2 linked regions of the Magnetofaba australis IT-1 genome follow. The protein of the gene in region 1 interacts with the protein of each later gene in a pairwise test. Links are inferred from orthologs where the notes say so. Each region holds a gene or a part of one and is shown in the gene's direction. Other genes may lie near its edges.

Region 1 (5,175 bases):
GCAATTCGCTAATCAGGCAGCCATGCTGAATAATGCGCTGTTTGAGTTTGCGATTGGGCTTGGGGTAATCCACATCCAAGCCCGTAGCGACCACCGCCACGGTGCCGCCGCCATTATCCAGCGCCCCCGCATGGGCCGCCGCATCGATGCCCAGCGCCAACCCGCTCACAGTGATCAGATCGGCCTGCGCCATCTCCCCCGCCAAGCGCCGCGCCTGACGTAAGCCGTTCTGACTGGCGGCGCGGGTGCCCACCATGGCCACCAGATTCTCCCCATGCAGCTGGGTGATGTCGCCCTGGGCGAACAGCACCGGCGGCGGATCATGAATCTGCGCCAGTTGTGGCGGATAGTCCGGCGAACCGATGCCAATCAGGCGCACGTTCATCGCTTTGAGCCGATCCAACTCAGCAATCACCGATGTTTCATCGGCAACGTGTCCCAGCTTTTTCGCCGCTTGAGGCTTCAACCCGCCACGGCCCAGCAGCAGTTCCGGCCAGGCGTCCAGAATCGCCATGGGCGAGCCAAAATGGTGGAATAAACGACATAAGGTAACTGGCCCCATGCCTGGAGTTCTTAACAGGCGCAGCCAGGAGATATGAGCCTTGGGATAATCGCTCATGACAGATCAGGCCTTTTGACCAATACGCGGCTCTTCGCCATGGATGATGCGAATAATATTGGCCCGATGTTTCCAAAGAATCCAGGGAGTAATCATGGCGCCGCCCACTACAGCCGCCGGATTGCCAAAAAAGTGCGCCACCAAAGGCAGAGGAATGAAGGCCAGAATCGCCGCCAATGAGGAGATGCGGAACAGTTTGGCCGAGGCCAGCCAGATAACTGCGGTAATCACGCCCACCCATGGCGTCCACGCGAGAAATACCCCCAACGCGGTGGCCACCCCTTTGCCGCCGCGAAAGCGCAGATAGATCGGATAGCAGTGGCCGACAAACACCAACAAGGCGCCAGCAATGGTCACCACCGACTCCGCGCCAAACAGCCACACGCCCAAACCGGCCATGGCCGCGCCCTTGAGCATATCCAGCGCCAGCGTAGCGGCGCCGGCCTTTTTGCCTGCCGTGCGCAGCACATTGGTGGCGCCAATGTTGCCGCTGCCGCGCTGACGGATATCGCCTGCGCCGGTGAGCTTGGCGATCACCAGGCCAAACGGCACCGCTCCCAGCAGATAGGCGGAAAATAGATAAATGATTTCTGTTGGTTGTAAATTTATCATGGTTGTCACATCACATCGGCCAACTGGGGATCATCGGCTTGATTGGGATCGAAGCCATTGTTGCCCAGCCACAGTTTGCGCACGCCGTCACGAGTGCGCAGACGCCACTCCAGATCCTTGGCGGCGCGCCACACCAGCGGCTGAAAACGTTTGAGCAGATCCGCCTCTGGAGGGTTCAGCAGCACCGGACCCGAGCCGCCGCGCCACTGCTCAAGCAGATTGGACTCCTGGGCGGCGGTTTGCGTGATTCCTACAGTCAAAATCCGTTCAGCGCGTGAATGCAACAGAGTGCGCAACTCCGACGGCAGACTGCGATACCAGTGATTGTTTACCACCAGCACCATCCAACCATACAGGTGGTTGGTGGGGAAGTAGCGCGTATTTTCCGTCGCCAAACCCGCATGACTCAGGCTTTCCGGGCTGGCTTCAATAGCGTTGAGCCATCCGCTGGAGAGCGCTTCGTCCATTCCTTCCGGGGGTACGAAGGCGGGGCGCAGCAGCATGGCGTCCAACACCTTCTGGCGCCACTTGTCGCGCACGGTGCGGGTGATGGCGCGCTCCATCTGCGGCCAACCCTCGACCGGTTCGCCTGCAGCGTTGGGACGCGCCAACACGCCATAAAAACCAGCCGAACCGTAACCGAGCACCTGGAAACGCTTTTTGAGCGCGCGCACGCGTAGATTGCGATCCAAACGCGAACCGATAAAGTTGCGCGCCTGTTGCGTGGAGTTGAACAATTTGGGTAGGGTCAGCACGCGAAATGCAGGCACCGGCGTGGACAAGGTGGCGGCGGAGATGAACGCGCCGCGCAGATCCCCTTTGATGGTCTTGCGCACCAGTTCCAGTTCGTCGCCTTCACGCCCACTCAAACGCAGCTTGACGTCGAACTGTCCACCGCTGGCCTGTTCAATGGCGGCGGAGAACTCGCGCAGGGAGTGGATGTAGCCCATCTCCGCACCCTGCACTGCGCCGATATTCAACACATAGGTGGCGGCGCGCGCATCGGCGGCGTATAACATCCAGGCCGTCATCAGCGCCGCTATGGCGCCGATGCGCAAAAACGCATAGGGTGATATGGTGTTCAGTCTGTTCATAACCGCATAAGATACGCAATCTGTGGCGGCGGCGACAATGCCGCGCGCCACCCCGTTGGTCGATTTCGTCATTGCGCGCGCTTTTCAGGAGATTTCCATGGCTTTTTCCCTCAACAAGGTGCAACTGATTGGCAACCTCGGACAGGATCCCGAGGTGCGCTACACCCAAAGCGGCGGCGCGGTGGCCAATCTGAACATCGCCACCAGCGAAACCTGGAACGATCAACAGGGCCAGCGTCAGGAGCGCACCGAGTGGCACCGTGTGGTGATCTTCGGCAAAACAGCTGAATTTGCACAAAACTATCTGCGCAAAGGCTCCAAAGTCTACGTTGAGGGCAGCCTGCAGACGCGCAAGTGGCAGGATCAGAGCGGGCAGGATCGCTACACCACCGAGATTAAGGTCTCCGGGTATAATTCACAAATCATCCTGCTCGACCGCGCCAATGCGGGCGGCGGCATGGAGGGTGGCGGCGGCTATGGCGGCGGCGGTGGATACGGCGGCGGCCAGCGCAGCGGCGGCTATGGCGGCGGCGGTGGTCAATCCTATCAGCAGGGCGGCGGCGGCGGTCAGCCCCCGGCGGCCAAACCTCAACCGGCTTCGGCGCCCGCCGACGACTTCAATCAAGGCCCCGACTTCGATGACGACATCCCGTTCTAAGCGTGATGGCGTAACGGATGAATATTCGAAACGACACCCCATTCTAAGCGTGATGGCGTAACGTTTAAAATTTGTAAATATGGGAAAATGAAAGATATCGAGGGCTTTGCCCTCGAGCTCCCAACTTCCACACCGTGGGGCGCCGCCCCACACCCCGCTGGGGTCGCAGACCCCAGACCCCGCCGCCGACCAGTCGGCGGCCAATAGATAGCGCAAGCTCCACCTGCATCACGCAAACATTGGTCGTTGTGTGCAGTTCTATTTTTCCGCCGATTTTCTCCGCGACAGTTGCGCCAGAATCTCCTGTCTTGCCTGCGCCAGCAGCGTCTCCTGGTCTACCGAATCCAGAATCTTGCGCACCGTCTGCTTGGGTCCACCCGAACCCCACGACTTGCCCAACGCCAGATACTCCTGCGCCGACTTGCCCACCACATAGGCGCCGTAATAGGCCACCGCGCCCTGCGCCCCGGCAGTAAAGATGGTCGAAAAGCCCATACTGGCGCCCTTGAGCACCGACGCCGCCGCCTGCACCGTAAACACCGTGCCCATCAACACCGCCATCTGCTTCATGATGGTCTTGATCAACGTCCCCGCCTCGGTGCGCGACATGGGCAGATTGTAGACCCGCGACAGATTCAGGATCATCGCCGCATCCGCCATGATGGCCAGCAGGTCGATGGCGGGAATGGGGTTGAACGCTACCGCCGCGCCCTTGCCCAGACAATAAGTGTGAATCACCCGCTCGGCAGCCTCTTTATGATAGGCGGTCACCCCCTGGGCGATCTCATCGGAGAGGCGTCCGGCCTGGAACGCCGCATTCACCGCCGCCACGCTCTTGCCCTCCTGGGAGAGCAGTTGACGCAGGGCGTTCTTCAGCGCCGCCAGATCCGGCGGACGTTTGACCCGCCGTTCGATTTCGGCGCCATTAGCAGCGGTCTCGATGATGATGGACTCCGAAGGCTGTGCGGCGCAGGGGATCACCAGTTGCGGATCGATAGCTCCGCGCACCCGCTCCCGCAGCGTCTCCAGCAGCAGGGGCAACTCACCCCCCACATAGCGATCCGCTTTGTTCAACGCCAGCGCCACCGGGCGATGGCGATCCCGCAGCAGGTCCGCCAGCGCCAGATACTCGGTATTGGTCAGGTCGCCATCCACCACGAACAGAATGATGTCGCTGCGCGCCGCTACTTCGCGCGCCAGGCGTTCACGCTCTTCGCCGTCGATCTCATTGATGCCCGGGGTATCGATGACGAACACGCCGTCATGGCCCGCTTCGCGCCAATCGGCTTTGCGCGCCTCGCGGGTTTCGCCATGTAGGGGACTGGTGGAGAAGAGCTTCTCGCCCATCAGGGCGTTGAGCAGGGAGGATTTGCCCACGCTCACCCGGCCAAAGGCGGCGATATGAATATGTCCCTGATTGACCTTGTGCAGCATTGCTTCCACTTCGTCGTACTGCTGACGCAGGGCGTAACGCACCGATTCGGGCACATGGGGATCATCCAGCAGTTCACGCAGGGAACGGGCGCTTAGATGCAGATGGGTTTCACCCACGAACGGGGTGTTGCGGTCGGCGCTCACCGCTTCGCCAAACAGCGGTGTGGTGGCGTCAGGGCGTAACGCCAGGAACTCCTCCGACTCGACCACGTCAAGGGCTTGATCAGAGGCCGATTTTGACTCTTCAGATGCGCTTGTTGGCAGCCAGCGCGCCACTCGCTTACGCAGGGAGTCGAAGGCTCTCATAAGGCGTCATCCCGACGCTTGCCCGCCAGTGCGCCCAGGGCGATTTTGGCCATATCCTTCATGCGGCGCTCCATATCCACGGTGAGGTTCTCCTCAAACCGCGCCGCCACCTGATCGCTCTCCACGCAGCCGTTGGCCTCCAGCACATCCACCAACGCCTTACCCAGACTGTCGAAGATCAATCCATACGCCACCGCGTGCATGGCCCCGCCGGTGACCGTGCCCACCCCGGGGAAGGCCTTGAATACATTGCCCGCCACCGCCAACAGCAGAGAGATGTTGCGCGCTACGCGCCCCTCCACCCGTTCGAGCATCTGTTTCAGATCCACCTGACCCAACGGCGCTTCATAGAGCTTGCACAGCTCACGCACCAGGGCGAAGCCCAACGCCCCTTGAATGATCAAGTCGGTGCCCGGGGCCACGGCGGCCATGGCGCCCAGCACCCCTTTGCG
Region 2 (2,998 bases), on another replicon or contig:
TCGTTGTGACAAAACCGTTTTTGGCAATTTCACGTTGGAAACTCCAGATACTGCTCCTTCACCACCATCCTTCCACACACACTTTTTGGCTTTCCCTGCATGAAATTCTAGTGCAGTTCGCCGTCCTGCGGACGACGGCCCCTACGGGGCCTGCTCACCCGCCGTTTCCCCTTTTCCTTTTGTGCTGGCTTGCTGTTCTGCGCTCCTCTCCACCCTCATACTGGCGCCGCCTATGTTCAATGGGGAAACGGCAACAGCAACGGCCACACCGTGGGGCGCCGCCCCACACCCCGCTGGGGTCGCGGACCCCAGACCCCGCCGCCGACCAGTCGGCGGCCAATTTTCGTCATAGCGGCTCCTCTGGCCTGGCGTTTTGATGTACCATCCGCGCATGTATGCCCAAGTCGCCATCAAAGGCCCCTACGGCGGCCTCTTCTCCTACACCATCCCCGATGCATTGCGCGAGGCCGCCATCCCCGGCGCCCTGGCTCTCGTCCCCATGGGGCGCGGCAATCGCACCGGCCTCATCTGGTCGTTGGCGGATACCTGCGACTACACCGGTGAGATCAAGCCCCTCGCCGATATCCTCGGCGATACGCCCCCCCTCAACGCCGAACTCATGCGTCTGCTGGACTACATCGCCCGCTATTATCGCCAAGCTCCCGCCAGCATCGCCGCCGCCGCCCTACCCGCCCATCTATTGCACGATCGCAAACGCCGCGTTATCTGGCTCGGCGAAACCGCCCCGCCCGACTCCCTCTCCCCCGCCCTGCGCGCCCTGGCCGACCATCTGCGCAAACGCAAGAACGGCTTGATGGAGTCCACCATCGCCCAGCACGTCGGGCGCGCCGGACTGGATCGTAAGCTCAAACTGTTACGCGATGACGGTTTGATCCGCATCGAAGAGAGCTGGGACGCGCGCCACAAAGCGCGGGAGAATCCCCACTGGGAGGCCGAGGAGCAGGCCGAAGTCCGCCAGCTTCATGAGCCGCCGCAGCTCACCGATGAGCAGCAGGAGGCGGTGGATGCGCTCAACGAGGCCATCACCGCTGGACGCTTCGCCCCCTTCTTGCTGCAAGGAGTCACCGGCTCGGGCAAAACAGAGGTCTACTTCCGCGCCGTGGAGACCGCCCTGGCGCAGGGTCGGCAGGCGTTGCTGCTGGTGCCGGAGATCTCCCTGACGCCGCAACTCACCGCCCGCTATCGGGTGCGCTTTCATGAGACTCTGGCGGTGTTCCACTCCGGGCTCACCCCGGCGCGGCGTCACGACGAGTGGCGGCGCGCCCGCTCCGGTCAGGCGCGGGTGATCATCGGCGCGCGCAGCGCCCTGTTCGCGCCGTTTGCCGATTTGGGCCTCATCGTGGTGGATGAGGAGCATGACGGCTCTTACAAACAAGAAGAGGGCGTGCCTTACCACGCCCGCGACATGGCCATCGTGCGCGCCAGCTTCAACCAGGCGGTGGTGGTGCTGGGCAGCGCCACGCCCGCCATGGAGAGTCTGCACAACGCCCAGCATGGGAAATATCACCATCTGCGACTCACTCAACGCGCCACCGGGGCCGACCTCCCCCCCATTGAGCTGGTGGACCTCTCCGATCCGCAGAACCGCGAGGGGATGCGCGCCCACAGCCTCATCGGCAAGACCCTGCGTGAGGCGATGAGCGAGACCCTGGCGGCGGGCAAGCAGTCGTTGCTGTTTTTGAACCGGCGCGGCTTTGCCCCGGCGTTACTGTGTAACCTCTGCGGCCACTCGGTGAGCTGTCCCAACTGTGCGGTGGCGCTGACGCTGCACAAAGGGCGCAATCAGTTGATGTGCCACTACTGCGACCACGTGGCCGACCCCCCCGACGTCTGCCCCGAGTGCGGCCAGTTGGGGTTGATCCGCTTCGGCCCCGGCACCGAACGGTTGGAGGAGGAGGTTAAACAGCGCTTCCCCGACGCCAACGTGGCGCGGCTGGATCGCGACGCGGTGAAGGGTTCGGCGGATCGTTTGGCCAAGACCCTGGACGCCTTCCGCAGCGGCGCGGTGGATATCCTGGTGGGCACGCAGATGATCGCCAAGGGGCACCACTTCTCCGGCCTTTCGCTGGTGGGGGTGATCGCCGCCGAGAGCGCCATGAGTCAGCCAGACTTCCGCGCCGCCGAGCGGGCGTTTCAACTGGTGACTCAGGTGGCGGGACGCGCCGGGCGCGAACGGGGGCAGACGGGTCGGGTGCTGGTGCAGACCTTCGACCCGCAGCACTACGCTCTCACCGCCGCCGCCTGTCACGACGCCGATCTGTTCGCTGATCAGGAATTACGGTTTCGCGCCGAGGCGGAGTATCCCCCCTTTTCGCGCATGGCGCTGGTGCGCTTCTCCTGTGAGGACCTGGGCGAAGGGGATCGTTTTGTCGCCGAATTGCGGCGCAATCTGCCTCATACCGAGGGCGCGTTGGTGCTGGGTCCGGCTCCGGCGCCGCTATCGAAGCTGCGCGGGCGGCATCGTTGGCAATTAATGATCAAGGGGGCGGATATCCGCATGGTGCATCAGGCGGTGGGCAGGATTCTGGCGGCGGCGGAGCCGTTGGCGGGGCGGAATCTGCGTATTGGCGTGGATATCGACCCACAAGCGTTTGTCTGATAGGTTAGGAAGTTTGTTGAACGAAATGCGCTGAACAGTGCTCAATAGAAGGCAAAATTCGTCGAGTTGAGCACGAAGCAAAACTAACGAGGGTCCAGGGAAATCATTTCCCTGGCGGGTCACGGGCAGAGCCCGTGCGGGTGCAGGGCAGAGCCCTGCCGGGTCCAGGGCGGAGCCCTGGTCGGGTCTGGGCTGAAAGCCCAGTCTCTTAAATCATCCAAAATATTCCACAGAGTTGCAGGAAAGCCGCAATGCCCATTCTTCCCATTGTCACCGCGCCGGATCCGGTGCTGAAAGCCAAAGCCAAACCGGTTGAAGCGGTCACCGACGAGATTCGTCAACTGATGGATGATATGCTCGAAACCATGTACGACGCCC

What was found. Proteins that work in one complex are often made in the same cells at the same time.
Region 2: the proteins of ssb (region 1) and priA interact in binary tests that used the Escherichia coli proteins (3 or more experiments, as listed by UniProt). The link is inferred for Magnetofaba australis IT-1 from one-to-one orthologs.

The regions. Positions count from the first base shown.
Region 1 is NZ_LVJN01000021.1:500,742-505,916, reverse strand. What follows is about bases 1,438-4,202. They hold ssb (single-stranded DNA-binding protein), read left to right. Parts: upstream 1,438-2,422; coding sequence 2,423-2,983; downstream 2,984-4,202. Other genes in these bases: MAIT1_RS20830 (GTP-binding protein), read right to left, coding at 3,242-4,202; dctP (TRAP transporter substrate-binding protein DctP), read right to left, coding at 1,438-2,397. Also shown: DNA-processing protein DprA, read right to left, coding at 1-619; glycerol-3-phosphate 1-O-acyltransferase PlsY, read right to left, coding at 626-1,231; more of dctP, read right to left, coding at 1,237-1,437; more of MAIT1_RS20830, read right to left, coding at 4,203-4,723; MAIT1_RS20825 (GTPase), read right to left, coding at 4,720-5,175. UniProt on the Escherichia coli protein: Plays an important role in DNA replication, recombination and repair. Binds to ssDNA and to an array of partner proteins to recruit them to their sites of action during DNA metabolism. Acts as a sliding platform that migrates on DNA via reptation.
Region 2 is NZ_LVJN01000016.1:20,230-23,227, reverse strand. It holds priA (replication restart helicase PriA), read left to right. Parts: upstream 1-376; coding sequence 377-2,620; downstream 2,621-2,998. Other genes in the region: def (peptide deformylase), read left to right, coding at 2,872-2,998; MAIT1_RS05245 (hypothetical protein), read left to right, coding at 1-9.